Regions from separate parts of the Streptomyces sp. CB03238 genome, predicted to be linked through region 1. Evidence: riboswitches for the same ligand, from Rfam matches in the RefSeq annotation. Region 1 holds a riboswitch; each other region holds the start of a gene.
The links. Region 1 has a riboswitch for thiamine pyrophosphate ahead of BKD26_RS28960 (thiamine ABC transporter substrate-binding protein). Riboswitches for the same ligand answer to the same signal wherever they lie in the genome.
Positions count from the first base shown of each region.

Region 1 (10,512 bases):
GACCCGCTGTCGGACCAGCTCCAGGCCGGCATGTTCCGGGCGGGTGTCGTGGGTACGGCGGTGGCCACCCTGATCGGCCTGCTGCTCGCCACCCGGCTGGGCCGGCGGCTGCGGCTGTCGGCGCGGCGGGCCGAGCAGATCACCGGCGGTGATCTGGACGCCCGGCTCCCCCAGTCGGGGCGGGACGAGATCACCACCCTCACCCGGGCGGTGAACACCATGGCGGACGCGCTGGCGGAGCGGCTGCGCGCGGAGCGCGAGGTGACGGCGAACATCGCGCACGAGCTGCGTACGCCCGTCGCCGGGCTGGTCGCGGCGGCCGGGCTGCTCCCGGACGGCAGGGCCGAGTCGATGGTGAAGGAGCGGGTCGCGCGGATGCGGGACCTGATGGAGGACGTCCTGGAGGTGGCCCGCCTGGACAACGGTGGCGAGGAGGCCGACGTACGGCTGGTGGAGCTGGGGACGCTCGCCCGCCGGGCGGTACGCGCGGTCGAACACACCGAGGTGCGCCTTGACATCGTTGCCGACGCACTGCTGGAGACGGACGCGCGGCGCGTGGAGCGGGTCCTGACGAACCTGGTCAGCAACGCCTTGCGGCACGGTGCCGAACCGGTCGTGGTGGAGGTCGAGGGCGGGGTCGTCCGGGTCCGCGACCGGGGCGCCGGTTTCCCCGAGCACCTGCTGGCGCACGGGCCGCGCCGGTTCCAGACCAGCGCGGTCGGCAAGGGGCTGGGCCTGGGCCTGACGATCGCCGCGGGCCAAGCGCGGGTGCTGGACGCCCGTCTGACGTTCACCAACCCGGAGGGCGGCGGCGCCTGCGCCGTGCTGGACCTGTCGGGAGCCGTCCGCGACGAACCGGCCGGGGGCTGACGCTCAGCCGAGCACCACGACCTCGTCCGCCGCGAACGTCACGCCCACCACCGCCCCCTCCTCGGGCGCGTCGCGCAGCGCGCACTCGGCCTCCAGGAGGGGCCCGGTCTCCGGCCGGAGCCGTACCGCCACATGGTGCCCCCTAAACGTCCGCCCCTCGACCGTGCACCGCAGCCCGCCGGCCGGGTCGCCGAGCCGCACCCCCGCCGGCCGCACCAGCACCTGAACCGCCCCCTGGGCGGAGCCGGCCGGCACGGGGACCTTGCCCCACACGGTGTCGGCCGCCTCGCCGGTCACCGTCGCCGCGACCACGTTGTCGAAGCCCAGGAAACGGGCGACGAACTCCGACGCCGGGCGCCGCCACACCTCCAGCGGCGTACCGCTCTGCGCGATGCGCCCGTCGCGCATGACCACCACCCGGTCGGCGAGCGCGAAGGCCTCGCCCTGGTCGTGCGTGACGGCGAGCACCGTCGTACCGAGCCGCCCGAACAGCTGCCGCAGCTCGACCACGAGCCGCTCGCGCAGCCCCCGGTCGAGCTGGCCGAGCGGTTCGTCGAGCATCAGCAGCCGGGGGCGGGGCGCCAGCGCCCGCGCGAGGGCGACGCGCTGCTGCTCGCCGCCGGACAGGGCGGCCACGGCCCGCCGTTCGGCGCCCGGCAGCCCGACGAGGTCCAGCAACTCGGCGACGCGGACAGCCTGTTCCTTCCGCGACGCGCCGCGCATGCGCAGCCCGAAGGCCACGTTCCCGCCGACGTCCCGCTGCGGGAACAGCTGGTGGTCCTGGAACATGAGCCCGACGCCGCGCCGGTGCACGGGCACGCCCGCCTGGTCGGCGCCGTCGAGCAGCACACGGCCCGCGTCCACGTCCTGGAGCCCGGCCACGACCCGCAACAGGGTCGACTTGCCGCTGCCGCTCGGCCCGAGCACGCACACGATCTCGTGGTCGGCGACGTCCAGCGACACCTCGTCGACCGCGACGCGCGATCCGAAGCGTACGGCCACACCGTCAAGACGCAGCATGTCAGAACTCCCCGGAGCGTTCGGTGGTACGGATACGTTCGAGCAGCAGCAGGGCCACCGCGCACACCACCATCAGGATCGTCGAAAGGGCCATGGCCTGGCCGTAGTTGAGCTCACCGGGCCGGCCGAGGAGCCGGGCGACGGCGACCGGGAGGGTGGGGTTGTCGGGGCGGGCGATGAACACGGTCGCCCCGAACTCGCCCAGCGACACGGCGAACGCGAACCCGGCGGCCACCAGCAGCGCCCGCCGCACCAGCGGCAGGTCCACCTCCCGCCACACCCGCCACGGCGACGCGCCCAGCACGGCCGCAGCCTCGCGCAGCCGCGCGTCCACCGCGCGCAGCACGGGCAGCATGGTCCGTATGACGAAGGGGACGCCGACCAGGGCCTGGGCGAGCGGCACCAGGATCCACGAGGAGCGCAGGTCCAGCGGCGGCTCGTCCAGCGCGATCAGGAACCCGAAGCCGACGGTCACGGCGGACACGCCGAGCGGCAGCATCAGCAGCGCGTCGAAGCCGCGCACGATGCGCCCGGCGCGCCGGGTCAGCGCGGCGGCGGCGAGCCCGCCGATCAGGAGCGCGATCCCGGTCGCGGCGAGCGCGTACTCCAGAGAGTTCCCGATCGCCTCCAGGGGCGGCACCAGGAACGTCCCGCCGCCCGCGTCCACGTCCTGGAGCGCCCGGTAGTAGCCGAGCCCCCCGTCGAAGGACCGCTCGACGAGCACCCCGAGCGGCAGCAGGAGCAGCAGCACCACGGTCAGCAGCACGCCACCGAGCAGCCCCCACTGCCCGGCCCCGCGCGGTCTGCGACCGGTCTGCGCCGCGTCGACGAGCTTCAGCGCGGTCTCCCGCCTCCGTACGGTCCGGGCGTGCACGGCGAGGATCGCCCCGACGGCGGCGAACTGCACCAGCGTCAGCACCGCCGCCGTCGGCAGGTCGAGCAGCTGCGCGGTCTGCCGGTAGATCTCCGCCTCCAGCGTGCGGTACGCGGGCCCGCCGAGGATCTGGACGATGCCGAAGGAGGTGTACGTGAAGAGGAACACCATCAGCGCGGCGGCGGCCACGGCGGGCGCGAGCGCCGACAGCGTCACCCGCCGCCACGCCCCGAAGCGGGAGGCACCCAGCACCCGGGCGGCCTCCTCCTGGCGCGGGTCCAGCTGTGCCCACAGGCCGCCGACCGTCCGGACGACGACCGCGTAGTTGAAGAAGACGTGCGCGAGGAGGATCGCCCACACCGTGGTGTCCATCCGTACGCCCCACAGCTCGTCGAGCAGCCCGCCCCGCCCGAGCAGGGCGAGGAACGCGGTGCCGACGACGACGGTCGGCAGGACGAACGGCACGGTGACGACCGCCCGCAGCAGCCCCTTGCCGGGGAAGTCGAAGCGGGCGAAGACGTACGCCCCGGGCAGCGCGATCAGCAGAGTGAGCGCGGTGGAGGCGAGCGCCTGCCAGGTGGTGAACCAGAGCACGTCCAGGATGTCCGGGCGGCCGAGCACGTCGCCGAGCCGCCCGAACTGCCAGCCACCGTCGTCCGTCTTCAGCCCGCGCCCGACGATCGCGGCGACCGGGTAGGCGAAGAAGACGGCGAAGAACGCCACGGGCAGGGCCATGAGCCCCGCCCGCAGCGCGCCGCCTTTGAGGCCGGCTACTTCAGGACGAGCGAGGACCACGACTGGATCCACTGGTCACGGTTCTTGGCGATCTTCTCGGGGGCGACGGTGTGCGGCTTGTCGACCTCGGCGCCGTGCTTGGTGAACAGCTCCGGCAGCTTCGCGTCCTTCGCCACCGGGTTCACGAACATCTGCAGCGGCATGTCCTCCTGGAACTTCTTGCTGATCAGGAAGTCGATGAGGGCCTTGCCGCCGTCGGGGTTCTTCGCGCCGGTCAGCAGCCCGGCGAACTCGGTCTGCTGGAAGCACGTCCCGGTGGAGACGCCGGTCGGCGCCTCGGCCGGCTGCGGCTCGGAGTACAGCACCTCGACGGGCGGGCTGGAGGCGTACGACACGACGAGCGGCCGGTCGCCCTTGGCCTTCTTGCCGCCGGCGGAGCCGGAGAACTCCTGGTTGTAGGCGAGCTCCCAGCTGTCGACGACCTTGACGCCGTTGGCCTTCAGCTTCTTCCAGTAGTCCTGCCAGCCGTCGTCGCCGTACTGGGCGGCCGTCCCGAGCAGGAACCCGAGGCCGGGCGAGGACCGCTCCGGGTTCTCCACGACGAGGAGGTTCTTGTACGCGGGCTTGGCGAGGTCGTCGAAGGTCTGCGGCGGCGCGAGCTTCTTGTCCGCGAAGTACTTCTTGTCGTAGTTGACGCAGATCTCGCCGGTGTCGACGGGCGTGACGCGGTGCTTGTCCTTGTCGAGCTGTACGGCGTCGGGGACCCGGTCCAGGCCCTTGGCCTCGTACGGCTCGAACAGCCCGTTGTCGAGCGCGCGGGACAGCAGCGTGTTGTCGACGCCGAAGAAGACGTCGCCCTGCGGGGCGCCCTTGGTGAGGATGGCCTTGTTGACGGCCTCGCCGGCGTCGCCGCTCTTGAGGACCTTGACGGTGTAGCCGGTCTGCTTGGTGAACTCCTTCAGGACGGCCGGGGAGGCGTTGAAGGAGTCGTGGCTGACGAGCGTCACGGTCTTCGGCTTCGTACCGCCGTCACCGGCGTCCTTGCCGGACTCGCTGCCGCAGGCGGTGAGCGTCGTGACGCCCAGCGCGGCGGCGACGGCGCCGACCGCGATCTTCTTGGTGGTGCTCACTGAGATTCCTCCTGGGTGTGACCAGGAAGAGACGCGGCCCTGCCCACCCCCTTATGAAAGTAGGCAGGGCGCAACAGCTTGAGTAACGACCGAACTTCCTACCCAGAATGACCTGGGCGAGGTTCAGAGGGTCTGCGGCCTGACGGTGCCGCACTCTCAGCGCTGTGGCGCTCCCCTGTCGGAATATGCAGGTGTGTTCGAGCTCAGACTACAAGCTCACCGTTCCGAGGCCGCGAGCTGTCCACAGGCCCCGTCGATCTCCTGCCCGCGCGTGTCACGGACGGTGACCGGTACCCCGTGCGAGGCGATCGCCTCGACGAACGCCTTCTCGTCCTCCGGGCGGGACGCCGTCCACTTCGACCCCGGCGTCGGGTTGAGCGGGATCAGGTTGACGTGGACGCGCTTGCCCTTGAGGAGGCGGCCGAGGAGGTCGCCCCGCCATGCCTGGTCGTTGATGTCCCGGATGAGGGCGTACTCGATCGAGACGCGGCGGCCGGACTTCTCCGCGTACTCCCAGGCGGCGTCCAGCACCTCCCGGACCTTCCAGCGCGTGTTCACGGGTACGAGGGTGTCGCGCAGCTCGTCGTCGGGGGCGTGCAGCGAGACGGCGAGGCGGCACTTGAAGCCCTCGTCCGCGAAGCGGAGCATGGCCGGGACGAGGCCGACCGTCGAGACGGTGATCCCGCGCTGCGACAGCCCGAGCCCGTCCGGCTCGGGGTCGGTGAGCCGCCTGATCGCTCCCACGACCCGCTTGTAGTTCGCCAGCGGCTCCCCCATGCCCATGAAGACGATGTTGGAGAGCCGTGCGGGCCCGCCGGGCACTTCCCCGTCCCGCAGCGCCCGCATGCCGTCGACGATCTGGTGCACGATCTCGGCGGTCGACAGGTTCCGGTCGAGCCCGGCTTGGCCGGTGGCGCAGAACGGGCAGTTCATGCCGCAGCCGGCCTGCGACGAGATGCACATCGTGACGCGGTCGGGGTACCGCATGAGGACGGACTCGACGAGGGTCCCGTCGTGCAGTCGCCACAGGGTCTTACGGGTGGTGTCGTCGTCGCACGAGATGTGCCGTACGACGGACATCAGGTCGGGCAGCAGCTCGGCCGCCAGCTTCTCGCGGGACGCGGCGGGGATGTCCGTCCACTCGGCCGGGTCGTGCGCGTACCGCGCGAAGTAGTGCTGGGACAGCTGCTTGGCGCGGAACGGCTTCTCACCGATCGCGGCGACGGCCTCCTTGCGCTCGGCGGGCGTGAGGTCGGCGAGGTGCCGCGGCGGCTTCGTGGCTCCGCGCGGGGCGACGAAGGTGAGCTCTCCCGGTGCGGGGCGTGGCATGACCTGGTACTCCTCAGTAAAGACGAGGCCGCGGTACGTGAGCCGGGAGACCTCACCGGATGATCCCCGCGCGCGTGCGTGGGCCGCGGGGCCGAAAGGGCCCGCCGCGACTGTGCGACGAGCCCTTCCAGGGTAACCGGATGCCGGTTCAGCCCGTTCCGACGAAGACCACCAGCAGCAGCCACACCACCGGAGCCGTCGGCAGCAAGGAATCCAGCCGGTCCATGATGCCGCCGTGGCCCGGGAGCAGCGTGCCCATGTCCTTGATGCCCAGGTCCCGCTTGATCATCGACTCGCCGAGGTCGCCCAGCGTGGCGCTGGCCGCGACGGCGAGGCCCAGGAGCAGGCCCTGCCACCAGGTGCCGTCGTCGATGGCGAACTCCATGCACAGCGCGCCCGCCGCCATGGCGAACGCCACCGCGCCCAGCAGCCCCTCACGGGTCTTGCCGGGGCTGATGCGCGGCGCGAGCTTGTGCTTGCCGAAGCGCCAGCCGACGGCGTACGCACCGGTGTCGCTGACCACGGTCAGGAGCAGGAAGGTGAGCACCCGCCACGGACCGTCGTCCGCGGTGAGCATCAGCGCCACGAATGTCGCCAGGAACGGCACGTAGAACGCGGCGAAGACGCCGGCCGTGACGTCCTTCAGGTAGCCCTCGGGCGGCTCCGTCATCCGCCACACGAGCACCGCGAGCGCGGTGAGCGCCATGGCGACCCAGGCGCCCTCCGCCCCGCGCACGTACCCGGCCACGACCATGGCCGCGCCGCCGACGGCGAGCGGCACGAGCGGGGCCCTGATGGACTTGCGCTCCTCCAGGCGGGAGGTCAGCTCCCACAGCCCGACCACGACGGCGACGGCTATCACGCCGACGAACGCGGCCTTCCAGATGAACAGCGATGCGACGATCACCGCCCCGAGAGCGACGCCGACCCCTATGGCGGCCCTGAGGTCCCGCCCGGCCCGCTTCTTCTGCGGGCCGGCGTTCTGCGGACCGGCCGGGCCGGGCTGCTCCGGAGGCTGCGGCGCTCCCGACGGCGAGCTGGGCATGGGCTCCTGCGGATTCTCCGGCTGCTGCGGCTCCTGCCACCGCTGCCGCGTCTCGTCACGGAACGGGGGACCGCTCAGCGGAGCGGTCCCCCGGTCGCGGTCGTCCTGGCCACCGCCGGTGTCTCCACCGGCGGGAACGTCGGGCACGATGGGCATGGGCCGAGTCTGCTGTGCCTCATGCCCGTCGTAGGCGGGACCCGCCGGGGCTGCCGGAGCGAACCCCGGGTGGTACCCCTGGTCGGGCGGACCCCATGGACCGCCTCTCGGCGGGGCCCCCCAGGAAGAGTCGTTCATCAGACCTCGAGCAGCTCGGCTTCCTTGTGCTTGAGCAGCTCGTCCACCTGCGCGACGTACTTCGCGGTGGTGTCGTCGAGCTCCTTCTCCGCGCGGCGGCCCTCGTCCTCGCCGACCTCGCCGTCCTTGACGAACTTGTCGATCGTGTCCTTGGCTTTGCGGCGGACCGAGCGGATCGACACCTTGGCGTCCTCGGCCTTGCCCTTGGCGACCTTGATGTACTCGCGGCGGCGCTCCTCGGTGAGCTCGGGGAACACCACCCGGATGATGTTGCCGTCGTTGCTCGGGTTGACGCCGAGGTCCGAGTCGCGGATGGCCTGCTCGATGTTGCGCAGCGCGCTCTTGTCGAACGGGGTCACCACGGCCATGCGCGGCTCCGGTACGGAGAACGACGCCAGCTGGTTGATGGGCGTGACGGCACCGTAGTAGTCGGCCACGATCTTGTTGAACATGGCCGGGTGCGCGCGGCCGGTACGGATCGCGGCGAAGTCCTCCTTGGCGACCAGGACGGCCTTCTCCATCTTCTCCTCTGCCTCGAGGAGGGTCTCTTCGATCACCACTTGCTCCTGCGTGTCTATGAGTAGGCCCGGCGTACAAAGGGCTGCGGAACCTGCGTCGCGTCTGTCCCCTGCACGGTGTCCGACCGGCAGGGCTTTGTCCATCCCCTCGCGGGGCACCCCGGGGGCCGAAGCCCCCGGTGGATCCGGGGTCAGGTCCTGGTGCCCTGGTCGCTCACGAGAGTGCCGATCTTCTCACCCTTCACGGCCCGCGCGATATTGCCCGCCGCGAGCAGCTCGAAGACGAGGATCGGCAGGTTGTTGTCGCGGCAGAGGGTGATGGCGGTGGCGTCGGCGACCTTGAGGTCGCGGGAGAGCACCTCGCCGTACTCCAGCGCGTCGAACTTCACCGCGTCGGGGTTGGCCTTGGGGTCGGAGTCGTAGACGCCGTCCACCCCGTTCTTGCCCATGAGGAGCGCTTCCGCGTCGATCTCGAGGGCACGCTGGGCCGCGGTGGTGTCGGTGGAGAAGTAGGGCATGCCCATACCGGCGCCGAAGATCACGACGCGGCCCTTCTCCAGGTGCCGCACGGCGCGCAGCGGGATGTACGGCTCCGCGACCTGCCCCATGGTGATGGCGGTCTGGACCCGCGAGTCGATGCCCTCCTTCTCCAGGAAGTCCTGGAGGGCGAGGCAGTTCATGACCGTACCGAGCATGCCCATGTAGTCGGAGCGGGCCCGGTCCATGCCACGTACCTGAAGCTCGGCGCCGCGGAAGAAGTTGCCGCCGCCGATCACGACCGCGATCTCCGCGCCGTCGCGGACGACCGCGGCGATCTCGCGTGCGATGGCGTGTACGACGTCGGGATCGACGCCGAGGCCACCACCGCCGGCGAACGCCTCGCCGGACAGCTTCAGCATGAAGCGGCCGGCCTTTTTACCGGTGTTGTCGTCGCCCTGTGCGGCGCCCTGGTTCATGGAGATCTCCTCGTGCACATACGAAGAAGGCCATTGCCGGTGGGTGTGGTTGTCCCTACGGCAATGGCCTCCTCGTCAGATCTGTGGCCGCCGGCGCTCACGCGACCGACCGTCCACTGGGAAAACCCTAGCGGGCTCCCGTGTCGAGCGCGTACCGGCTCAGATGCCGACCTTGATGCGGCTGAAGCGCTTCAGGGTGACACCGGCCTCGTCCAGGACCTTCTGGACGGACTTCTTGTTGTCGAGCGCGTACGGCTGACCCAGGAGGGTGGCGTCCTTGAAGAAGCCGTTGAGGCGACCCTCGACGATCTTCGGGAGCGCGGCCTCGGGCTTGCCCTCGGCGCGGGTGGTCTCCTCGGCGACGCGGCGCTCGGCCTCGACGACCTCGGCCGGGACGTCGTCCTTGGAGAGGTACTTCGGGGCGAAGGCGGCGATGTGCTGCGCGATGCCCTTGGCGACCTCGGCGTTCTCCTTGTCGAGCTCGACGAGGACACCGATCTGCGGGGGCAGGTCGGGCATGGTGCGGTGCATGTACGCCGCCACGTAACCGCCGGAGAACTGCGCGAAGCGGTCCAGGACGATCTTCTCGCCGAGGTTGGCGTTGGCCTCGTCGACGTACGCCTGGACGGTCTTGCCGGGCTCGATCTCGGACGCGAGCAGCGCCTCGATGTCGGCCGGGGAGGTCTTGGCGACGTGCTCGGCGAGGGCCTTGGCGACGCTCTGGAACTTCTCGCCCTTGGCGACGAAGTCCGTCTCGCACTTCAGCTCGACGAGGACGCCGGAGGTGTTGTCGTCGGCGATCACGGAGACGACGGCACCGTTCTCGGCGGAGCGGCCCTCGCGCTTGGCGACGCCCTTCTGGCCCTTGATGCGCAGCGCCTCGACGGCCTTGTCGACGTTGCCCTCGGCCTCGTCCAGCGCCTTCTTGCAGTCCATCATGCCCGCGCCGGTGAGCTCGCGGAGCTTCTTGACGTCAGCGGCGGTGTAGTTCGCCATGATCTGTAAGTCTCTCTCGAAGTCTGGAAGATCTACGAAGATCTACGGGTGGACGGCGGGGGCTTCGTGGGCCCCCGCCGTCATCCGAACCTGAAAGGGTCAGGCCTGCTCGGCGTCCGCGGCCGGAGCCTCGGCGGCGGGAGCCTCGGCGGCGGGAGCCTCGGCGGCCTCGGCGGTCGGGGCCTCGGCCGGAGCCTCCGCAGCGGCCTCGGCCGGCTTCTCGGCAGCCTCGTCGGAGTCCGCCTTCTTCTCACCCTCGAGCAGGTCGCGCTCCCACTCGGCCAGCGGCTCGCCGGCGGCCTTCTCGCCCGGCTTCTGGTCGCCGGTCGCGGCGCCGGAGCGGGCGATGAGGCCCTCGGCGACGGCGTCGGCGATCACGCGGGTGAGCAGGGTGACGGAGCGGATCGCGTCGTCGTTGCCCGGGATCTTGTAGTCGACCTCGTCGGGGTCGCAGTTGGTGTCGAGGATCGCGACGACCGGGATGTGGAGCTTGCGCGCCTCACCGACGGCGATGTGCTCCTTCTTGGTGTCGACGATCCAGACGGCGCTCGGCACCTTCTGCATCTCGCGGATACCACCGAGGGTCTTCTCCAGCTTGGCCTTCTCGCGCGACAGCACGAGAAGCTCCTTCTTGGTCAGACCGGACGCGGCGACGTCCTCGAAGTCAATCGCCTCGAGCTCCTTCAGACGCTGAAGGCGCTTGTAGACGGTGGAGAAGTTGGTGAGCATGCCACCCAGCCAGCGC
Region 1 covers NZ_NBCN01000019.1:45,337-55,848, forward strand. Annotated here, with positions in the region: gene BKD26_RS28945 (HAMP domain-containing sensor histidine kinase) at 1-870, shown strand, start outside; gene BKD26_RS28950 (ABC transporter ATP-binding protein) at 874-1,890, opposite strand; gene BKD26_RS28955 (iron ABC transporter permease) at 1,892-3,499, opposite strand; gene BKD26_RS28960 (thiamine ABC transporter substrate-binding protein) at 3,535-4,629, opposite strand; TPP riboswitch at 4,707-4,816, opposite strand; gene rlmN (23S rRNA (adenine(2503)-C(2))-methyltransferase RlmN) at 4,846-5,958, opposite strand; gene BKD26_RS28970 (phosphatidate cytidylyltransferase) at 6,107-7,297, opposite strand; gene frr (ribosome recycling factor) at 7,297-7,854, opposite strand; gene pyrH (UMP kinase) at 8,007-8,771, opposite strand; gene tsf (translation elongation factor Ts) at 8,931-9,767, opposite strand; gene rpsB (30S ribosomal protein S2) at 9,867-10,512, opposite strand, start outside.

Region 2 (10,512 bases), on a different contig from region 1:
CGGACTCCTTGATCAGCCGCACCAGGTCGGCGGCGTATCGCACGCCCTGGGGGTGCGGGACCCACTCGCCCATCGGGTCACCGGGCGGATCGCCCCGGACGGCGAGGATGTTCCTGATGTCGGCGTCGGCGTACTGGCCGATCATGTTGCGCAGCTCGGCGATGGTGTGGTTGACGGCGGTGAGGTGCGCGACTGGGGTGAGCGTGGTGTCGGCGGCGATCTCCTGGGTGGCCTTGACCGTCCCGGCCCTCGTGGAACCGCCGGCTCCGTACGTCACGGAGACGAAGCTGGGAGCGACGGCTTCTACCCGGCGCAGCGCGTTCCAGAGGTTCCGCTCGCCCTTCTCTGTTTTGGGCGCCCAGAACTCGAAGGAGTACGTCGTCTTGCCGGTCGCGAGCAGATCGCGCACCGTTCGTGCGCGATCTGTCCTGGTGGAAGGTGTGCCAAGGGCCATACGGGCAGGTTAGCCACGGGTCGGGCGTCACCCAACCAGAGCAGGGTAATTTGTCGCTTTTGCCGGGTTGTTGTCCACGCCTTGGACACTCGTGGACAGGGTGGACCGTGCGCGCGCCTACGCCGAGCGCTCGCCGGCCCGCTCGCGGACCCGCTTCGCCAGCGCCGCCGTGGCCGCCGCCGGGTCGTCGGCCTCGGTGATCGCCCGGACGACGACGATCCGGCGGGCGCCGGCGTCCAGCACCTCGTCCAGGTTGCCCGCGTCGATGCCGCCGATGGCGAACCACGGACGCTCCTGGTGCAGCGCCGCCGCGTACCGCACGAGGTCCAGCCCGGGCGCGTACCGCCCCGGCTTGGTGGGCGTCGGCCAGCACGGGCCGGTGCAGAAGTAGTCCACGCCCGGCTCGGCGACCGCCGCGTCCACCTCCGCCTCCGCGTGCGTGGAGCGGCCTATCAGCACGTTGTCGCCCAGGATGGCGCGGGCGGCCGGCACGGGCAGGTCGCCCTGGCCCAGGTGCAGCACACCGGAGCCGATGGCGTGCGCGACGTCGGCCCGGTCGTTCACCGCCAGCAGCTTGCCGTGCCGACGGCAGGCGTCGGCGAACACCGCCAGGTGCTCCAGCTCCTCGCCGGCCTCCATGCCCTTGTCACGCAGCTGCACGATGTCCACGCCGGAGGCCAGCACCGCGTCGAGGAACTCGGGCAGGTCGCCCTGGCGCTTGCGGGCGTTGGTGCAGAGGTAGAGCCGGGCGTCGGCCAGCTGGGCGCGTGCGGTGGACATGAGGTGATCCCCCCGTTGGTGCGGCGGCGTACGGGCGCGGGAGGGCTTCCCCCGGCCCGCACACCGCCTGGTGTCGGTGTTCCGCCCGGCGTACGCCGCCGGGCGCTTACCAGGACGTCAGACGGCGAGCGCCTGGGCGCGGCGCTTCACCTCCGTGCCGCGATTCTCGCTGAGCGCCTGCGCGGGCGTGCCCGGCAGGGTCGGGTCGGGGGTGAAGAGCCACTCCAGCATCTCTTCGTCGGTGAAGCCGTCGTCCTTCAGGAGCGTCAGGGTCCCGGCGAGACCCTTGACCACCTTGCCGTCCTTGATGAAGGCGGCAGGCACCTGGAGCGCCCGGTTCTCACCACGGCGCACGGCGATCAGCTGGCCCTCCTTGACCAGCTGCCGCACGCGCGTCACCTCGACATCGAGCATTTCCGCGATGTCGGGCAGGTGGAGCCAGGCGGGGACGAGAGCATCGATCTTTGCGTCAATCTCGGTCACGGGACTAGCGTGCCATCCCGCACTGACAGTCGGTAGCCGGGCTACGCCGGACCGGCCCCCCGCTACCCCCGAGCGGCGGACTTCAGTGGGACGGACGGGTCCGCGACGAGCCCCGGATCGAGCGGCGCACCGGACTCGATGAGCTTGCGCCCCTGCGCCAGGTCGCGGGGGCGGCCGATGGCCAGCAGCGCCACCAGGGCGTCCCCGCGCAGCCACGCCACCGACCAGGCCGCGCCGGCCGGGTCGCCGCGCCACACCATCGCGTCGGCGGCCGGGTGATGCCCCGCGTACTGCACGAACCGCCCGAACTGCTCGGACCAGAAGTACGGCACCGGGTCGTACGGCCGCGGAGCCTCGCCGACGATGGCGGCGGCCACCGTGCGCGGGCCCTGGAGGGCGTTGTCCCAGTGGTGCACCAGCAGTCGCTCGCCGTAGCGGGCCGAGGGGAAGGAGGCGCAGTCGCCCACGGCGTACACATCGGGCGCGGACGTGCGCAGGTGGTCGTCGGCGACGATCGCACCCTCCGGGCCGAGCGCGACGCCGGAGCCGGCCAGCCAGGCGGTGGCGGGCCTGGCACCGATCCCGACGACCACGGCCCCGGCGGGCAGCAGGCGCCCGTCCTCCAGGGCGACCTCGCCCGGTTCGACGTGCCCCACGCGCGCGTGCGTCAGGAGCTTGGCGCCGCTCTCCTCGTACCACTCGGCCATCGGGGCGGCGACCTCGGCGGGCAGCGCGCCGGCGAGCGGGCGGGCGGCGGCCTCCACGACGGTGACCGCGCAGCCGGCCTCCAGCGCGGCCGTGGTGAACTCGGCGCCGATCCAGCCGGCGCCGACGACCACCACGTCGTGCTTCTCCGCCAGGACGGGGCGCAGCCGCTCGGCGTCGTCGAGGGTGCGCAGCAGGTGGACACCGCGTACGCCCTCCGAGCCGGGCAGCGCGATGGGCTGGGCGCCGGTGGCGACGACCAGGACGTCGTACGGGACCGGCCCGGCCTCGGTGTCCACCTCGCGTGCGCCGGGGCGCAGGGCGGTGACCTCGACGCCCAGGCGCAGCTCGATGCCGAGCGCCTCGAAGTCCACGTCGAAGGCCGACCCCTCCGCCGTCCCCAGCAGCACCGCCTTGGACAACGGGGGCCTGTCGTACGGCTGGTGCGGCTCGGCCCCGATCAGCAGCACGGGGCCGGTGAAGCCCTGCTCGCGCAGCGCCACGGCCGTCTGCACACCCGCCATACCGGCGCCGACGATGACGACGCGCCGCTCTGCTTCCATCCGCTCGTTCACCCGCCCACCTTATTCAGCTGACCAAACGTCAGGAAGGGAGAGCCGTCAGGAAGGGAGTTGCTCCACCACACTGGTGCCACTGCCCTCCTGGGACTCCCATTCCCAGGTCTCCTCCAGCCGGACGCGCCCGTCGTCCAGTTCCACCACCGTGGAGACGCAGTGCCCCGACGCCGTCCGTCCGTCGCGCTTCAGCTGGACATACCGGAAGTCGAGACGATCTCCCGCACGGGTCCCGACGAGATGCCCGCGCACCACGTCACCGCCCGCGTACTCGGCCCAGACGCGGCCATCCTCCTCGTGGTACGTGAACCGGGTCGCCGTACCGACCTGACCGGGCGCCTGGTCGGCCACCGGGGAGAGGACCAGACCGTCGAGCGACCGCGCCACGGTGAAGCTCCCTTACTGCGGGTTGCGGGGTGGGGTTAGTCTGGCCACCGTAGAGCACTCGCGGGAGCCCGGACGCACTGGGCTGAGAGGGAGGCTGGGACGGCCTCCGACCGTACGAACCTGATCCGGGTCATGCCGGCGAAGGGAGGGGCTGGACGCCCATGCATCCACGTACGTCAGACGTCCTCGTCGTCGGGGGCGGAATCATCGGCCTGGTCACGGCCTGGCGGGCGGCGCAGCGCGGTCTGAGCGCCGCCGTCGTCGACCCCGAGCCGGGCGGCGGGGCCGCGCAGGTCGCGGCGGGCATGCTCGCCGCGGTCACCGAGCTCCACTACGGCGAGGAGACCCTCCTCGGGCTCAACCTGGAGTCGGCACGCCGCTATCCGGACTTCGTCGCCGAACTCCAGGAGGCGGCCGGAGGCGTGGCCGGCGGCATGGACGTCGGCTACCGCGCCTGCGGCACGCTCGCCGTCGCCCTGGACGCCGACGACCGCGCCCACCTGCGGGAGCTGCACGCGCTCCAGCACCGCTCGGGCCTGGAATCGGAGTGGCTGACCGGCCGCGAATGCCGCCGCCTGGAGCCCATGCTGGCGCCCGGCGTACGCGGCGGGCTGCGGGTGGACGGCGACCACCAGGTCGATCCGCGGCGCCTGGCGGCGGCTCTGGTGGCCGCGTGCGAGCGGGCCGGGGTGGTGGTCCACCGCGCCTGGGCGGAGCGGCTGGTGGTGGTACGGGACCGGGCGGGCGGGGTGCTCCTGAAGGACGGCACGGAGCTTGCCGCCGACCAGGTGGTCCTGGCGGCGGGCAGCCTGAGCGGCCGGTTCGGCGGCGTACCCGACGCGGTGCTGCCGCCGGTACGGCCGGTCAAGGGGCAGGTGCTGCGGCTGTCCGTGCCCCGCGCGTACGCGCCTTTCCTGAGCCGTACGGTCCGGGCGGTCGTGCGCGGCAGCCACGTGTACCTGGTGCCGCGCGAGAACGGCGAGCTGGTCGTCGGCGCGACGAGCGAGGAGCTGGGCTGGGACACCACGGTCACGGCGGGCGGGGTGTACGAGCTGCTGCGCGACGCGCACGAGCTGGTGCCCGGCATCACCGAGCTGCCCCTGACCGAGACCCGCGCGGGGCTGCGGCCCGCCTCCCCCGACAACGCGCCGCTGCTCGGCCCCACCGCGCTGCCCGGCCTGCACCTGGCGACGGGGCACTACCGCAACGGGGTGCTGCTGACACCCGTCACCGGGGACGTGATGGCCACCGTGCTGACCACCGGACAGCTCCCGGAGGAGGCCCGCGCCTTCACCCCGGCCCGTTTCCCCTCCCCCGCCCCCTCCCCGTCCCTCTCTCCGGTTGGAGTGTCATGAACGTCTCCGTCAACGGCGAGGCCCGACGGCTCGCCGGCCCGACCACTCTCGACGCCCTGGTCGCCACCCTCACCTCGGCACCGTCCGGGGTCGCCGCCGCCGTCAACGAGACCGTCGTCCCGCGCAGCCAGTGGTCCGGGACCCTCCTCGACGAGGGCGACCGGGTCGAGGTCCTCACCGCGGTCCAGGGGGGCTGAGCCATGGCCGACGACCGTCTCACCATCGCCGGGACCACCTTCGACTCCCGGCTGATCATGGGTACGGGCGGGGCGCCCAGCCTCGACGTACTGGAACGCTCCCTGGCCGCCAGCGGCACGGAGCTGACGACCGTGGCGATGCGCCGCCTCGACCCGACCGTGCGGGGCTCCGTCCTGTCCGTCCTCGACAGGCTCGGCATCCGGGTCCTGCCGAACACGGCCGGCTGCTTCACCGCGGGCGAGGCCGTGCTGACGGCCCGCCTCGCGCGGGAGGCGCTCGGTACGGACTGGATCAAGCTGGAGGTCGTCGCGGACGAGCGGACGCTGCTGCCCGACCCCATCGAGCTGCTCGACGCCGCCGAGACGCTGGTCGACGACGGTTTCACCGTCCTGCCGTACACCAACGACGACCCCGTGCTGGCGCGCAAGCTGGAGGACGTCGGCTGCGCGGCGGTCATGCCGCTGGGCTCGCCCATCGGCTCCGGCCTCGGCATCCGCAACCCGCACAACTTCCAGCTGATCGTGGAGCACGCGCGCGTGCCGGTGATCCTGGACGCGGGCGCGGGCACGGCGTCCGACGCGGCGCTGGCGATGGAGCTGGGGTGCGCGGCCGTGATGCTCGCGTCGGCGGTGACGCGGGCCCAGGAGCCGGTCCTGATGGCGGAGGCGATGCGCCACGCGGTGGAGGCGGGCCGCCTGGCCCACCGGGCGGGCCGCATCCCGCGCCGGCACTTCGCGGAGGCCTCGTCCCCGGTGGAGGGCCGGGCGGCGCTGGACCCGGAGCGGCCGGCGTTCTGACCGGCCGGCGTTCTCACCGGTCGGTGTTCTGACCGGCCGGCGTTCTCACCGGTCGGTGTTCTGACCGGCCGTGGGGCGCCGCCGGGTGTTACAGGTCGGCTGCAGTCCAGGCCGGGGCGGGTACGGGGCGGCGGGGCTGTCGGTGGGGGCTCGTAAACTCGGGCGGGTGGATACGACCCTGCACGACCCCCTCGTCGGCCAGCTGCTGGACGGCCGCTACCGGGTCGACGCGCGCATCGCCGTCGGTGGCATGGCCACCGTCTACCGGGCCCTCGACACCCGGCTCGACCGGGTGCTCGCCCTGAAGGTGATGCACCCGGCCCTCGCGACCGACGCGACGTTCGTGGAGCGGTTCATCCGCGAGGCCAAGTCCGTGGCGCGCCTGTCGCACCCCAATGTGGTCGGCGTCTTCGACCAGGGCGCCGACGGGGCGTACGTCTATCTGGCGATGGAGTACGTGGCCGGCTGCACGCTCCGCGACGTGCTGCGCGAGCGCGGCGCGCTCCAGCCCCGGGCGGCGCTCGACATCCTGGAGCCGGTGCTCGCCGCGCTGGGCGCCGCGCACCGGGCCGGGTTCGTCCACCGGGACATGAAGCCCGAGAACGTCCTGATAGGGGACGACGGCCGGGTCAAGGTCGCCGACTTCGGGCTCGTCCGGGCCGTCGGCGCGGCCACCAGCACCACCGGCTCGGTCCTGGGCACCGTGTCGTACCTGGCGCCCGAGCAGATCGAGCACGGCACCGCCGACACCCGCGCGGACGTGTACGCCTGCGGTGTCGTCCTGTACGAGATGCTGACCGGCGCCAAGCCGCACGCGGGCGACACGCCCGCCCAAGTCCTCTACCAGCATCTGAACGCGGACGTCCCGCCGCCCTCCGCCACCGTCCCCGGCCTCGCCGTCGACCTGGACGAGCTGGTGGCGAGCGCCACCGCCCGCAACCCCGACGTACGCCCGCCCGACGCGGTGGCGCTCCTCGCCCAGGCCCGTGAGGCCCGCGCCGCGCTCGGCGACGACCAGCTCGACCTCGTACCGCCGCAGGCCCGTACCGAAGGCGCCGGCGGGGGCTCGGAGGAACCCACCAGCGTGATCGCACGGGCGCTGCCCGGCGAGGAGGACGGCGTCCAGCGCACCAGCCGGCTGGCCATGCCCCCGCGGCCCGCTCCCGAGCCGGAGCCGCAGCCGCAGCCCCGCGCCCCCTTCGGCAACGCCCGTCGTGGCGTGATCGCCGCCGTGGTCGCCGTGCTGCTCGTCCTCGGCGTCGGCGCGGGTGTCTGGTACATCAACTCGGGGCAGTTCACCCGGGTCCCCACCGTGCTCGGCCAGACCCAGGCCCAGGCGGAGAAGCGGCTCGCCGACGCCGGCCTGGACGTCAAGGGCGTCGAGCGGGACTACAGCAGCGCGTACAAGCGGGGCACCGTGATGGCCGCCGACCCCGCGCCCGGCGAGCGCGTCCGCGGCAACGGACCGGTGACCCTCACCATCTCCCGCGGCCCGAAGATCGTGAAGGTGCCGAACCTGAAGGGCCTGCCCCTCGCCGACGCCAAGCGCGAACTCACCAAGGCCGGTCTCGCCTCCGGCGTGGTCACCCGGGCCTTCAGCCAGGAGTTCGAGCAAGGGACCGTGATCAGCACCGACCCGAAGGCCGGCACCGAGCGCAGCCCCGACTCCGCGGTCGCCCTCGTCGTCAGCAAGGGCGCCCCGATCGACGTCCCGGACGTCACCGGCGACACCGTCGAGGACGCCACCCGTACGCTGGAGGACGCCGGGCTCACCGTGAAGGTCGCCCCCGCGCGGGTCCACTCCACCGAGGAGGCGGGCAGCGTGGCCGCCCAGTCCCTCTCCCAGGGCAACCGGGCCGCCAAGGGCGACACGATCACGCTCACCGTCTCCAAGGGCCCCCGCATGGTCGACGTCCCCGACGTCACGGGCGACAACGTCGACGACGCCAAGCGGGAGCTGGAAGGCGCCGGCTTCGAGGTGAAGGTCGAGAAGAGCTTCCCCTTCCTCGGGGACACCGTGGAGAGCCAGTCCGTCAGCGGCGGTGACCAGGCCCCCGAGGGCAGCACCATCACCATCAAGACCAAGGGACTCTAAGAGCACATGCGCAACTTTGTCGGCGGCCATGTCCCCGTGGCCGGCGGCCTCGCGAAGACCGGCCTCACCTACGCCCGCGAGATCGGCGCCGAAGCCGTCCAGGTCTTCGTCGCCAATCCGCGCGGATGGGCCACGCCCGCCGGAAACCCGGTCCAGGACGAGCTGTTCCGCGAGGAGTGCGCCGTCGAGGGCATACCCGCGTACGTCCACGCCCCTTACCTGATCAACTTCGGCTCCCACACCGAGGCGACCGTCGAGTTCTCCGTGGCGTCCCTGCGCCACTCGTTGCGCCGCGCCCGCGACATCGGCGCCCTCGGCGTGGTGGTCCACACCGGCTCGGCGACCGGCGGCCGCCCCCGGGAGGAGGCTCTCGCGCAGGTACGCACGCACATGCTGCCGCTGCTGGACGAACTGACCCACGACGACGACCCGTTCCTGCTGCTGGAGTCGACGGCCGGGCAGGGCGCCTCGCTGTGCTCCCGCACCTGGGACTTCGGCCCGTACTTCGAGGCGCTCGACGCCCACCCCAAGCTTGGCATCTGCCTGGACACCTGCCACATCTTCGCGGCCGGGCACGACCTGGCCGGGGAGCACGGCGTACGGCAGACCTTGGACCTGCTGGTCGACACGGTCGGCGAGGGCCGGCTGAAGCTGATCCACGCCAACGACTCCAAGGACGTCGTGGGCGCCCACAAGGACCGTCACGCGAACATCGGCGCGGGTCACATCGGCGAGGAGCCGTTCCGCGAGCTGATGTGCCACCCGGCGACCGAGGGTGTCCCCCTGGTCATCGAGACGCCCGGCGGCAAGGAAGGACACGCGGCCGACATCGAGCGGCTGAAGAAACTCCGCTGAGACATTGAGGAATACCCCGGGGGGGTATACGGTTCTTGCTGTCGGCAGGAACCGCTACCGCCATATGACCTTGGGGGCTCTCATGCAGCACGAAAGTCACACCCAGCACGGCGAACATGCGCACCACGAGCACCACGGACACCAGCAGCACCACGAACCCGAGCCCACCGACCATGAGCACCACGAGCACCATCACCACCAGCACGCCACCAGCGGCAAGGTCAGCTGGTCCATGGCCGCTCAGGCCACCCTCCACTGCCTCACCGGCTGCGCCATCGGCGAGGTTCTCGGCATGGTCATCGGTACGGCCCTGGGCTGGTCCACCGTGCCCACGATGGCCCTCGCGATCGCCCTGGCCTTCTTCTTCGGCTACGCGCTCACTCTGCGCGGCATCCTCAAGGCCGGCGTCGACTTCAGGACCGCCTTCCGGGTGGCCCTCGCCGCCGACACGCTGTCCATCGCCGTCATGGAGCTGATCGACAACGGCGTCCTCGCCCTCTGGCCGGGCGCCATGGACGCACACCTCACCGACGGGTTCTTCTGGGGCGTGCTCGCCTTCGCCCTCTTCGCCGCCTTCATCATCACCACACCCGTCAACAAGTGGATGATCGGCCGCGGCAAGGGGCACGCGGTGGTGCACCAGTACCACCACTGAGTACCACCCAGGGGTATCAGAGCTCCGGGCCGTCCCCCGGCTCCTCCTGGTACGAGTACCTCTGCTCCGTCCACGGGTCGCCGATGTTGTGATAGCCGCGCTCCTCCCAGAAGCCGCGGCGATCGGCGGTCATGTACTCCACGCCCCGGACCCACTTGGGCCCCTTCCAGGCGTACAGGTGCGGCACGACGAGCCGCAGCGGGAAACCGTGCTCGGCGGTGAGCAGCTCACCGTCCTTGTGCGTGGCGAAAATCGTTCGCTCGGAGGCGAAGTCGGAGAGCCGCATGTTGGCACTGAACCCGTACTCGGCCCACACCATCACATGCGTGACATTGGCGGCCGGCGGCGCCATTTCCAGGATCGTACGGGCGGGGACCCCGCCCCATTCGGCCCCCAGCATGCTGTACTTCGTCACACAGTGCAGATCGGCCACGACCGTGGAGAACGGCAGCGCCGAGAACTCCTCGTGGTTCCAGCAGTGCTTGTCGCCGTTGGCGGTGGCCCCGAAGACCCGGAACTCCCAGCGGTCGGGCTTGAACTTGGGGACCGGCCCGTAGTGGGTGACCGGCCAGCCGCGCTGGAGCCGCTGTCCCGGTGGAAGCTCGGACTCCCCTGCTGCCCGGTATTCCCCGCTCCCTGGCTGACCCATGACTCAATGGTGACAGACCGGGAAGGGTGGTCATGACACAGGCACGAGGCAGATTCGGGCAACTCCTACTAAGCATGCACTTACTGGACGCTCCTCTCCAGCGGTGCAAGGATGCGCGGCATCTGCCCCTTTCACACGCGCGGAAGGAGCCTCTGCGATGCAGGGCGACCCCGAGGTCATCGAGTTCCTCAACGAGCAGCTGACCGCCGAGCTGACGGCGATCAACCAGTACTTCCTGCACGCGAAGATGCAGGAGAACTTCGGGTGGACGAAGCTTGCCAAATACACCCGTGCGGAGTCGTTCGACGAGATGAAGCACGCCGAGGTCCTGACCGACCGGATCCTCTTCCTCGAAGGGCTGCCGAACTACCAGCGGCTGTTCCACGTCCGCATCGGCCAGACGGTCACGGAGATGTTCCAGGCGGACCGGCAGGTCGAGGTGGAGGCGATCGACCGGCTCAGGCGCGGCATCGAGGTCATGCGCAACAAGGGCGACATCACGTCCGCGAACATCTTCGAGTCGA
Region 2 covers NZ_NBCN01000004.1:61,353-71,864, forward strand. Annotated here, with positions in the region: gene metF (methylenetetrahydrofolate reductase [NAD(P)H]) at 1-454, opposite strand, end outside; gene thiE (thiamine phosphate synthase) at 572-1,234, opposite strand; gene BKD26_RS07565 (Rv2175c family DNA-binding protein) at 1,352-1,717, opposite strand; gene BKD26_RS07570 (FAD-dependent oxidoreductase) at 1,780-2,985, opposite strand; gene BKD26_RS07575 (hypothetical protein) at 3,043-3,384, opposite strand; TPP riboswitch at 3,435-3,548, shown strand; gene thiO (glycine oxidase ThiO) at 3,546-4,739, shown strand; gene thiS (sulfur carrier protein ThiS) at 4,736-4,936, shown strand; gene BKD26_RS07590 (thiazole synthase) at 4,940-5,734, shown strand; gene pknB (Stk1 family PASTA domain-containing Ser/Thr kinase) at 5,901-7,829, shown strand; gene BKD26_RS07600 (deoxyribonuclease IV) at 7,836-8,684, shown strand; gene BKD26_RS07605 (DUF4396 domain-containing protein) at 8,767-9,339, shown strand; gene BKD26_RS07610 (sulfite oxidase-like oxidoreductase) at 9,356-9,988, opposite strand; gene bfr (bacterioferritin) at 10,146-10,512, shown strand, end outside.
Region 2: another riboswitch for thiamine pyrophosphate. It lies ahead of thiO (glycine oxidase ThiO); the one in region 1 lies ahead of BKD26_RS28960 (thiamine ABC transporter substrate-binding protein).

Region 3 (10,512 bases), on a different contig from region 1:
CGCGTACCACCTGCTGCGCACCCTCACGCATGAGGGCTATCTGCGCCGGGAGAACGGTGTGTTCCTCCTCGGCGACGCGGCAGGGCGGCTGGCGGTTGGCGGAGCTCTGCAGAATCGTCGCAGCAAGATCGAGAACTCGCTGGCGCACTGGCGGGACGCGATCGGCGTTCCCGTGTACTGCGCGGCCTACCGCGACGGAGAGATCGAGCTGATCGCCGTCTCGGACACCCCCGCGGCGCCCGCCGTCGACGAGTGGGCCGACTTCCGGGCGACGGGCCATGCCCATGCGATCGGGCAGTGCCTGCTCAGTCAGCTCGACGAGCGGTCCCGCCTGGACCATCTGGACCGCCATCCCGTGCAGCCGATCACCCCGTACACCGTGCGTGACGGGCGGACGCTGCTGGAGCGGCTCAGGGCCACGGAACGGACGCAACCGGTCGTGGAGCGCCAGGAGTACGCGCTGGGTACGGTCTGCGCGGCCATCCCCATCACGGCGGGTTCCACTGCCGTCACGATGGCCATTTCCGTACCGTCCCACCAGGAACACCGGTTGCTGCCTGCGGTCGACCGTCTGCGCGGGGAGGTGGGGAAGCTTTTCAGCTCGTTGGCGTTCTCTATCAGTATCTGAAAACTCACTCCTTGTGATCCTGTAGCGCTTACAGGACGATTGCGCCAAGAGGGCCAGTACGGATCATTCCTGGCCGTTTTTCCAGCCGCTTTTCTTCACCGATCTTCATCAGCTGTTGTTCGCCACTGCTTCATTCACTGCGGGGTACATGATGCGCGAGTCGGTTCAGGCCGAAGTCCTGATGAGCTTCGTCGTCTCCGAGGATCTCTCCTTCAGGATTCCGGTCGAGCTGGGGTACGAGACCAGGGACCCGTTCGCGGTCCGGATGACGTTCCACCTGCCCGGCGATGCGCCTGTCACCTGGGCATTCGGCAGAGAACTGCTCCTGGACGGGATCAACGGGCCCAGCGGTGACGGTGATGTGCACATCACGCCCACCGGACCCGAGGACCTGTCGGACGTGAGTATCCGGCTGCAGGTCGGTGCCGACCGTGCGCTGTTCCGGTCCAGCGCGCCGCCCCTGGTGGCCTTCCTCGACCGCACCGACAAGCTGGTGCCGCTGGGGCAGGAGCGCACGCTCGGTGACTTCGAGGGCCACCTGGAGGAAGCCCTCGGCCGGATCCTCGCCGAGGAGAACGCCGGCTGAGGCCCCACCGGCTGAAGACCGCGGGGCGGGCTGGGGTCGGGGCGGGGGCGCGGCTACTTCTTGCGTCGCCGGCCCCGTCCCCCACCGCGTACCGCCGCCGGTGCATCGGCGCCCGGCCGGTCGGCCGAGACGACCAGGGCGGCCAGCGCGGTGGTCACCGGCACCGAGGCCACCAGTCCGATCGAACCCACCAGGGTCCGTACGATTTCCTCCGCGACCAGTTCGCTGTTGGCGACCGTCCCCACGCTGCTCTGCGCGATCGAGAACAGCAGCAGCAGGGGAAGGGCCGCACCCGCGTACGCGAGCACCAGCGTGTTCACCACCGAGGCGATGTGGTCGCGGCCGATCCGGATACCGGCCCGGTACAGGGCGCGCGGCCCCATCTTCGGGTCCGCCTGGTGCAGCTCCCACACCGCCGACGTCTGGGTGACCGTCACGTCGTCGAGCACACCGAGCGAACCGATGATGACACCGGCCAGCAGCAGACCGGACATGTCGATGTTCGGGTACAGACCATGGATGAGGCCCGTGTTGTCGTCGGTGTTGCCGGTCAGCGAGGCCCAGCCGATGAAGAGTGAGCCGAGCAGGCCGATCAGCAGCAGGGAGATCAGCGTGCCCAGCACGGCCACCGAGGTGCGCGCGGTCAGGCCGTGGCAGCTGTAGAGCGCGATCAGCATGATGGCGCTCGACCCGACCACCGCCACGACCAGCGGGTTCGAGCCCTGCAGGATGGCGGGCAGGATGAACAGGGTCAGCACGGCGAAGCTCACCGCCAGGGCGACCAGCGCCATCACTCCGCGCAGCCGGCCGACGGCCACCACCGCCAGGGCGAAGATCGCGGCGAGCAGCGCCATCGGCACCTTGCGGTTCACATCGGTGACCGAATACTGAAGGTCACGCGGGGCGTCGGGGGCGTACGCCACCACGACTCCCTGGCCTTCCTCCAGTTGGCGGGGGGCGTCCGGCTGGACGATCTCGACGAACCTGCGGCCCTTGTCCTTGCCGGTCGTGACCTCGACCGTCGCCTTCGCGCACTGCCCCTGCTGGGAATTGACCGCCTCGCGACCTTCGGGCGTGGTCGTGTCGCCGGTCGGCGGGACCTGCGCGGCGTTCACGTCCCGGCAGTCCACCTTCTCGACCTGGACCACCGTGCCCTGCTCGGTCTGCCGGTCGAAGCCGACACCCGTGCGCTCGTGCTCAGGGGCGCCGCCCGGCCACAGCACGGCGAGGCCGACGAGCACCGCCGTCGCGAAGGGGATCAGTACCGCGGCGATGACCTTGCGCAGGTGCTTGGAGACGGGCGCGGCGGGGCCGTGGCTGTGGGCATGGCTGTGCGTATGACCATGTGCCTGTCCGGTCGGTTCGGGGGACTGCTGCGAGGAAGTCACCGACCGATCATCGCAAGAACGACGGGGGCCCTCTGTTCAGCGTGGCCGGGATGGCGCTAGCGTGGTGGCACCTTTGCACACGCGGGAGCTCGGAGCACCGGGCTGAGAGGGCGCTGACATCCGTACGACGGGTACGGAAACCGCTGCGTCGACCGCCGAACCTGTTACCGGGTAATGCCGGCGTAGGGAGTAGGTCACGATGACCGTTCAGGACGCACGCACGCCTGCCTCGAACCAGAACGACGAGGCCGGGAAGTCCATCGGATGGCACAAGGGGTACGTCGAGGGCTCACGCCCCGACCTCCGGGTGCCGGTCCGCAAGGTGCACCTCACCAACGGCAAGGACGTGACGCTGTACGACACGTCAGGGCCGTACACCGATCCGAATGTCGAAACCGATGTACGACGCGGCCTGCCGCCGCTGCGGGAGAACTGGATCATCGGCCGCGGCGACACCGAGGAGTACGCGGGCCGCCCGGTCCGCCCAGAGGACGACGGGATCAAGCACACCTCGCCGCGCGGCGGGCTGCGCAACCTCGACGCCGTCTTCCCCGGCCGCCCGCGCCAGCCCCGCCGGGGCCGTGACGGGCAGGCGGTGACGCAGCTCGCGTACGCGCGCCGGGGCGAGATCACGCCGGAGATGGAGTACGTCGCGATCCGCGAGAACGTCTCCCCCGAGGTTGTGCGCGAGGAGATCGCGGCCGGCCGCGCGGTCCTGCCGGCCAACGTCAACCACCCGGAGATCGAGCCGATGATCATCGGCAAGCGGTTCCTGGTGAAGGTCAACGCCAACATCGGCAACTCGGCGGTCACCTCCTCCATCGAGGAGGAGGTGGAGAAGATGACCTGGGCCACCCGCTGGGGCGCCGACACGGTCATGGACCTCTCCACCGGCCGCAACATCCACACCACCCGCGAATGGGTGCTGCGCAACTCGCCCGTGCCGATCGGTACCGTGCCGCTCTACCAGGCCCTGGAGAAGGTCGACGGCAAGGCCGAGGAGCTGACCTGGGAGATCTACAAGGACACCGTCATCGAGCAGGCCGAGCAGGGCGTCGACTACATGACGGTCCACGCGGGTGTGCTGCTGCGGTACGTGCCGCTGACGGCCCGCCGCAAGACCGGCATCGTCTCGCGCGGTGGTTCGATCATGGCCGCGTGGTGCCTGGCGCACCACAAGGAGTCGTTCCTGTACGAGAACTTCGAGGAGCTCTGCGAGATCCTCGCCGCGTACGACGTGACGTACTCGCTCGGCGACGGCCTGCGCCCCGGCTCGATCGCGGACGCCAACGACGAGGCGCAGTTCGCGGAGCTGCGTACGCTCGGCGAGCTGAACCAGATCGCCAAGCGGCACAACGTACAGACGATGATCGAGGGCCCGGGTCATGTCCCGATGCACAAGATCAAGGAGAACATCGACCTCCAGCAGGAGATCTGCGAGGAGGCGCCGTTCTACACGCTCGGCCCGCTGACCACCGATGTGGCCCCGGCCTACGACCACATCACCTCCGGTATCGGCGCGGCGATGATCGCCTGGTGGGGCACCGCGATGCTCTGCTACGTCACGCCCAAGGAGCACCTGGGCCTGCCCAACCGGGACGATGTGAAGACCGGCGTCATCACCTACAAGATCGCCGCGCATGCCGCGGACCTCGCCAAGGGGCACCCGGGCGCCCAGGAGTGGGACGACGCCCTGTCGGACGCCCGGTTCGAGTTCCGGTGGGAGGACCAGTTCAACCTGGCCCTCGACCCGGACACGGCACGGGAGTTCCACGACGAGACGCTGCCCGCCGAGCCGGCCAAGACCGCGCACTTCTGCTCCATGTGCGGGCCGAAGTTCTGCTCGATGAAGATCTCACAGGACATCCGGCGTGAGCACGGCGGTGACCTGAAGGAGACGGAGATCGAGGCCGGAATGGCGGAGAAGTCGAAGGAGTTCGCCGCGGCCGGCAATCGGGTCTATCTGCCGCTGGCGGACTGACCTCCGTCGTCTCGGAGAGCCTGTTTCACGTGAAACATCTGTTCGTTTCACGTGAAACAGGCCCTCCTGGGCAGTCGCTCAGTCCGGTTGGTGCTCCGGTCCGCCGAAGTCGGGACTGGTGAAGTCCGGGCTGGTGAACGTCGGGCGGGAGCCCGCACCGCCTTCGCTGGGGCTGGAGAAGTCCGGCCCGCTGTAGCCCACCTTCGGGATCCGGCCGACATGGCGCGGAGGCACCCCTGAGAGGGGGTCCGCGCTGGGGTCGGCCAGCGCGTCCCGCAGGAACGGCAGGATCCCCCGCTCCAGCAGGGCGTGCCGCCATGCCTCCCTGGCGCGGGCGACCTCCTCGGGCAGCTCACCTCCCGGCTCCTGGGCCGATACCTGCGTGGAGCTGTTGCGCAGCGCCGTGATCAGCAGACCGATCGCGGCGGCAAGGATGCCGGCCGCCGTCACGGCCCCGAAGAACCAGCCGGCCGCGAGCAACGAATCGGCGAAGGCGGGAGCCGGGTCGAGCGCCTTCAGGACATAGCCCACCAGCAGGAAGATGACCGCGGCCGTGCCGGCCAGCACCGGTGCCAGCACGGTGACGATGACACCGACCCCGGCGCCGGGGCCCGCGTCGGTCTCGTCACCGGCCGGGGCCAGGACGGACTGGATGGCGGACACTCCGGCGGGTGTGCGTGACTCCTCACGCACCTTGACGAAGTGGTCGTACTCCGCGGCGGCGGCCGCGGAGATCAGCGCAGTGGCGTTCAGGGCCATGGTGCGCAGCTGCTCGGTGTTGAGCCGCTGCCCGATCCCGGCGAGATCCGGACGGTCGTGCGCGGTGCGCAGCGCGTCGTCGAGGATGCGCTCGTACTCGGAGCGGTCCTCGGTCAGCAGGTGCGGAGCGCTGGTCATGTGCATCCCCCGATGCTCCGTAGGGCCTGTTTGCCCGCGTAGAACGGGCAGTCGGGCAGAAACGGAGGAGAGTCTGCTACGGAAATACCGATGGTAGAGCGGTTACGGCAAGGGGTGACAGAGGATTTCCGGAAATCGCCTGGCCCGACTGCGCTGCGTCATGGCTCAGTTGGGCAGCGGGAGTTGGACGACCAGCAGCTTTCCGGCCATGGTCACACCGCCGTCCATGGCGATCGCGAGCCCGTCCGCGTACACGTGCGGTCCTTCCACCGTCGGGCCCGTACCGTCCTCGCCGTCCTCCGAGCCCACTTCGCCCAGGAGATACGGAATGGGGCTGTGGCCATGGACGATGCGCCGACCGCCGTAGGCGGCCAGCAGTTCCTGTACGGCGGTGGCGCCGCCCTCGTCCCGGAACGCGAAGCGCTTGGTGAGCTTGCGGAACAGGTCCCAGCACTCGTCGGCGTCGTTGCGGGTCAGGATCTCGTGGACGGTGTCGTTGACGTCCTCGATCGTGGAGCCGTACTCCAGGTAGGCGGTGGTGTCGGAGTGCACCAGCAGGTGCCCGTCCTCCTCCACCACGGCGTCGAGCCGGGACATCCACTGGAGGTGGACGTCCTGGAGGCGGTCCATGTCGCTCTTCTGGCCGCCGTTGAGCAGCCAGGCCGCCTGGAACGTGGCCGTGCCCGCACCGGAGTTGACGGGCGTGTCCGCGAACCGCTTGGCGCCGATCAGCAGGAGCTCATGATTGCCCATCAGGGCCTTGCAGTAACCGCCGGCTGCGGCGGCCTCGGCGGAGAGCCGCATGACGAGGTCGATGACGCCGATGCCGTCGGGACCGCGGTCGGTGAAGTCGCCGAGGAACCACAGCCGGGCGTTGCCCGCCGCCCAGTGTCCCTCGGCGTCGATGAGGCCCTGGTGGCGCAGGGCGGCGAGGAGCTCGTCGAGGTACCCGTGGACGTCGCCCACCACGTACAGCGGACCGGGGCCGTTCTCGGCAGCGGGCGCCGGAGCTGTGGCCGGGGCCTGTTCCGGGGCGACGGACACCTGGACGGTGTCGCCGCGGTTGATCACCGGGAGGTCGCGCTCGGTCGGCGTGTACCCCTCCGGGAGCTCACTCTCGGGGAACGCGTTGCCCGGGTGAGCGGCATGACCCTGCACGGGCACCTGGGCATACGGCGGTACGCGGAAGTCGCGCAACGTCGCCGTCCGCACCACGGGTCCCTGACCGGCCCCCTGAGTCATCGACCCCTCCACCACCGTCGCGACGCCCTACACCTGGCGGACCGGCCTGGTCGGGGCGGTCCGCGGTGTCGTCCGCCCATCATAGGAATGAGCCCTGTGCTGTGTGACGCACCAGGGGTGGTGAATCCGGGTGCACCCCGGGTTCACCGGCCGATTCGCCCCAATTGAGGAGGTCTGGACGTGGTCCGGGCCGATGGGCGAGCCGGGTCTCCCCGGGGGCGTCCGCCGGTCATTCCTGTGAGGGGGACCGGGGTGGGCTGACGGTCGTCCGCGGCGAGCGTCGCTGGGAGGACGTCCGGACGATCAGCTCGGTCGGTATCACCTGCTCGACGGGACGGTCGGTTTCGATGCCCTCGATGGCGTCGATGAGCAGCTGGACGACCGCTGTGCCGATCCGGCGGGGCTTGAGCGAGAGCGTGGTGATGGGCGGTTCGGTGGCGGCGTAGACGGTGGACTCACTGCAGCAGACCAGCAGCAGATCGTCCGGTACGCGCAGCCCGTAGCGGCGCGCCGCTGCCAGCAGGTCCGTGCCGTTGGGGTCGAACAGCCCGTACACGGCGTCGGGCCGGTCGGGCCGGGCCAGCAGCCGGTCGGCGGCCACGGCCCCGGCGCAGGGGTCGTGGGCGGGGTAGGCCTCGTAGACCGGGTCCTGCCCGACGCGCTCGCACCAGTTGAGGTACGCGGTGGTGGACAGACGGGTGTAGGTGTCGGTGGTGGTGCCGGTGAGCAGGCCGATCCGGCGGGCGCCAGCGGCGGCGAGATGGTCGAGCAGGTCGAGGACGGCGGCTTCGTGGTCGTTGTCGACCCAGGCGGTGACCGGGAGGGTGCCGGCCGGGCGGCCGTCGGAGACGACCGGCAGGCCCTGGCGGACGAGCTCGGTGACGACCGGGTCGTGGTCGGAGGGGTCGATGACGACGGTGCCGTCGAGCGCGACGTTCGACCAGACGTCATGGCGTGAGGTGGCGGGCAGAATGACCAGGGCGTAGCCGCGGGCGAGCGCGGCGGAGGTGGCGGCCCTGGCCATCTCGGCGAAGTATGCGAATTCGGTGAAGGTGAAAGGTTCATCCCCGTAGGTCGTCACGGTCAGGCCGATGAGGCCGGACTTGCCGGTACGGAGCGTGCGGGCCGCGGCGGACGGGCGGTAGCCCAGCCGGTCGGCGACCTCGCGGACGTGGCGGCGGGTGGCGTCCGGGAGCCGGCCCTTGCCGTTGAGCGCATCGGAGACAGTCGTGATGGAGACCCCGGCTGCGGCGGCCACGTCCCGGATGCCCGCTCGCCCTTGCCGGCTTCCCCGGGTCTGTGCCCGGCTCACCTGGTGCTTCCCTGCTGCTGTCATGGCGAGCCGATAGTAGGGCGAGGCCGGGCGGTTGGGCCGTTCGCATATTCACTCGTTGACAGGCACGTTTCTGCACGGTCGCCACCCCCTAATGGCCTTGGAATTCAAGGTAGTTGGAGGGTTTTTCTTGGTGCCGCGAGTTGTCGGCGCATATGAGCCTGCCAAATGGACGATGTTTCGATGAGGTCTCAACTCACCTCTACGGGGGATGCGCGCCACGGCGCGAGCCACCGGCGCGCGGTGTAGGAGGGAGCGCTCCCCCCTGTGGTCGCGCCGGTGGCGCGGTGGGGCGTGGTGGGGCGCGGGGTGGTTCAGCGCACGAAACTGGCCATTCGCAGCGCGGCGGAATCCTCATATGGTGAGCAGTATTGGTGGTACGTACGGTCGAGGAGGACCAGAGTGAGCGAGACGAGCCCGAAGCTGCGCGCCGTGCTGGACGGCATCCCCACCTACAAGCCGGGCAAGCCCGCCGCGGCCGAGGGGCCGGTCGCGTACAAGCTGTCCTCCAACGAGAACCCGTACCCGCCGCTGCCCGGCGTCATGGAGAGCGCGATGGCCGCCGCGGCCGGCTTCAACCGCTACCCGGACATGGCCTGCACCGGCCTGATGAACGAGCTCGCCGAGCGTTTCGGGGTGCCCGTGACGCACCTGGCCACCGGTACGGGCTCGGTGGGCGTGGCCCAGCAGCTGGTCCAGTCCACCGCCGGCCCCGGCGACGAGGTCATCTACGCGTGGCGGTCCTTCGAGGCGTACCCGATCATCACGCAGGTCAGCGGTGCGACGCCGGTGCAGGTGCCGCTCACCCCCGGTGACGTCCACGACCTGGACGCGATGGCCGACGCGATCACCGACCGGACGCGGCTGATCTTCGTCTGCAACCCCAACAACCCGACCGGCACGGTGGTGCGCCGGGCGGAACTGGAGCGGTTCCTGGACCGGGTGCCGTCCGATGTGCTGGTCGTGCTCGACGAGGCGTACCGCGAGTTCATCAGGGACGTCGAGGTGCCGGACGGCGTGAAGATCTACCGCGAGCGCCCCAACGTGGCAGTGCTGCGTACGTTCTCCAAGGCGTACGGGCTGGCCGGGCTGCGGGTCGGCTTCGCGGTCGCCCATGAACCGGTGGCCGCGGCCCTGCGCAAGACCGCGGTGCCGTTCGGTGTCAGCCAGCTCGCGCAGGACGCGGCGGTGGCCTCGCTGCGTGCGGAGGACGAGCTGCTGGGGCGGGTGGGGTCCCTGGTGTGTGAGCGGCAGCGGGTGTACGAGGGGCTCGTCGGCCAGGGGTGGACGGTGCCGGAGACGCAGGCCAACTTCGTCTGGCTGCGGCTGGGTGAGCTCACCGTGGACTTCGCGGCGGCGTGCGAGCAGGCGGGCGTGGTCGTGCGGGGGTTCCCGGGTGAGGGCGTGCGGGTCACGATCGGCGAGACGGAGGCGAACGACATCTTCCTGCGGGCGGCCGAGGCGTTCCGCAAGGAGCGGTACTAGCGGGTTGCCGCTGGGCGCCGGGTGCGTGCGCCCGGCGCCCGGCCGGTGTGCGGGGCGCCCGGCGGTGCGCGTGGCGGTCGGCCGGTGCGCGTGGCGCCCGCCGGCGGGGGTGCCGCCCGGCCGGTGATCCTCGCGCCCGCGGTGGCGGGTCACACCGGGTGGGGCGGGGCGAGGTGTGCCCGTCCGGCGCGGGTGATGCCGGGGGCGCGGGGGTTGCGCGCGGGGCGCGGGTGCCGGGGGTGCGGCTGCGGCGGTGGGGTGGGGGGCGTGGCCCCTCCGGGCTCGTCTCTCCCCCAGAGGGGGCACCCCCACGAGGCCGGCGGCCTTGGGTCACTTAGTCACGGGAGCCCAACGGTCGCCGCCAACCGCTGCGGGGACGACCCTGCACGGCCCCACCCCGGCCGGACTCCGGCTGCGGGCCGTGGGTCGGCATGGTTCGGCCCCGGGTCGTTGTGGGCACGGCCTCACCCCGGATGTCTGCCGTCTGCGGGCCGTGGGTCGGGGTTCGGTCAGGCGAGTTCGACGCGGATCGGGTCGCCCGAGCGGACCGTGGCGAGGGCGCGGGGGTCGCCGTCGATGCGGCCGAGGACGTTGCACGGGCTCGCCAGCCGGCATTCGTCGCCGCGCGAGATGGGGGTGGGCCCGTAGGGCAGGGCCAAGGCGTCGCCCTCGGTCCAGAAGGCGACCGTGCCCGGCTCGACCACCTGCTGGGCGTTCGGCTCCAGGGCGGGGGAGGCGGGGGTGTCGAAGTAGACCTCTTCGCCCCAGGTGTGGGCGGTGGAGGTGATCGGGAGGACCTCCGCGAGCGCCTTGCTCGTGGGGGTTTCGTCGAGGGTGGCGGTCACGTGGCCGGCGGGCCAGGAGATACGTATCTGCATGCGCGAAATTCAACAAGATGTTGAAGTTTCGCGGAAGAGGACCCCCGGTTTCGGCTACGGATTTCGTGTGAGTCATAATAACTTGTGATTGTGA
Region 3 covers NZ_NBCN01000011.1:45,434-55,945, reverse strand. Annotated here, with positions in the region: gene BKD26_RS21330 (IclR family transcriptional regulator C-terminal domain-containing protein) at 1-628, shown strand, start outside; gene BKD26_RS21325 (SsgA family sporulation/cell division regulator) at 780-1,214, shown strand; gene BKD26_RS21320 (YibE/F family protein) at 1,268-2,602, opposite strand; TPP riboswitch at 2,674-2,808, shown strand; gene thiC (phosphomethylpyrimidine synthase ThiC) at 2,802-4,583, shown strand; gene BKD26_RS21310 (hypothetical protein) at 4,662-5,486, opposite strand; gene BKD26_RS21305 (metallophosphoesterase) at 5,646-6,722, opposite strand; gene BKD26_RS21300 (LacI family DNA-binding transcriptional regulator) at 6,952-8,058, opposite strand; gene hisC (histidinol-phosphate transaminase) at 8,458-9,540, shown strand; gene BKD26_RS21290 (cyclophilin-like fold protein) at 10,050-10,418, opposite strand.
Region 3: another riboswitch for thiamine pyrophosphate. It lies ahead of thiC (phosphomethylpyrimidine synthase ThiC); the one in region 1 lies ahead of BKD26_RS28960 (thiamine ABC transporter substrate-binding protein).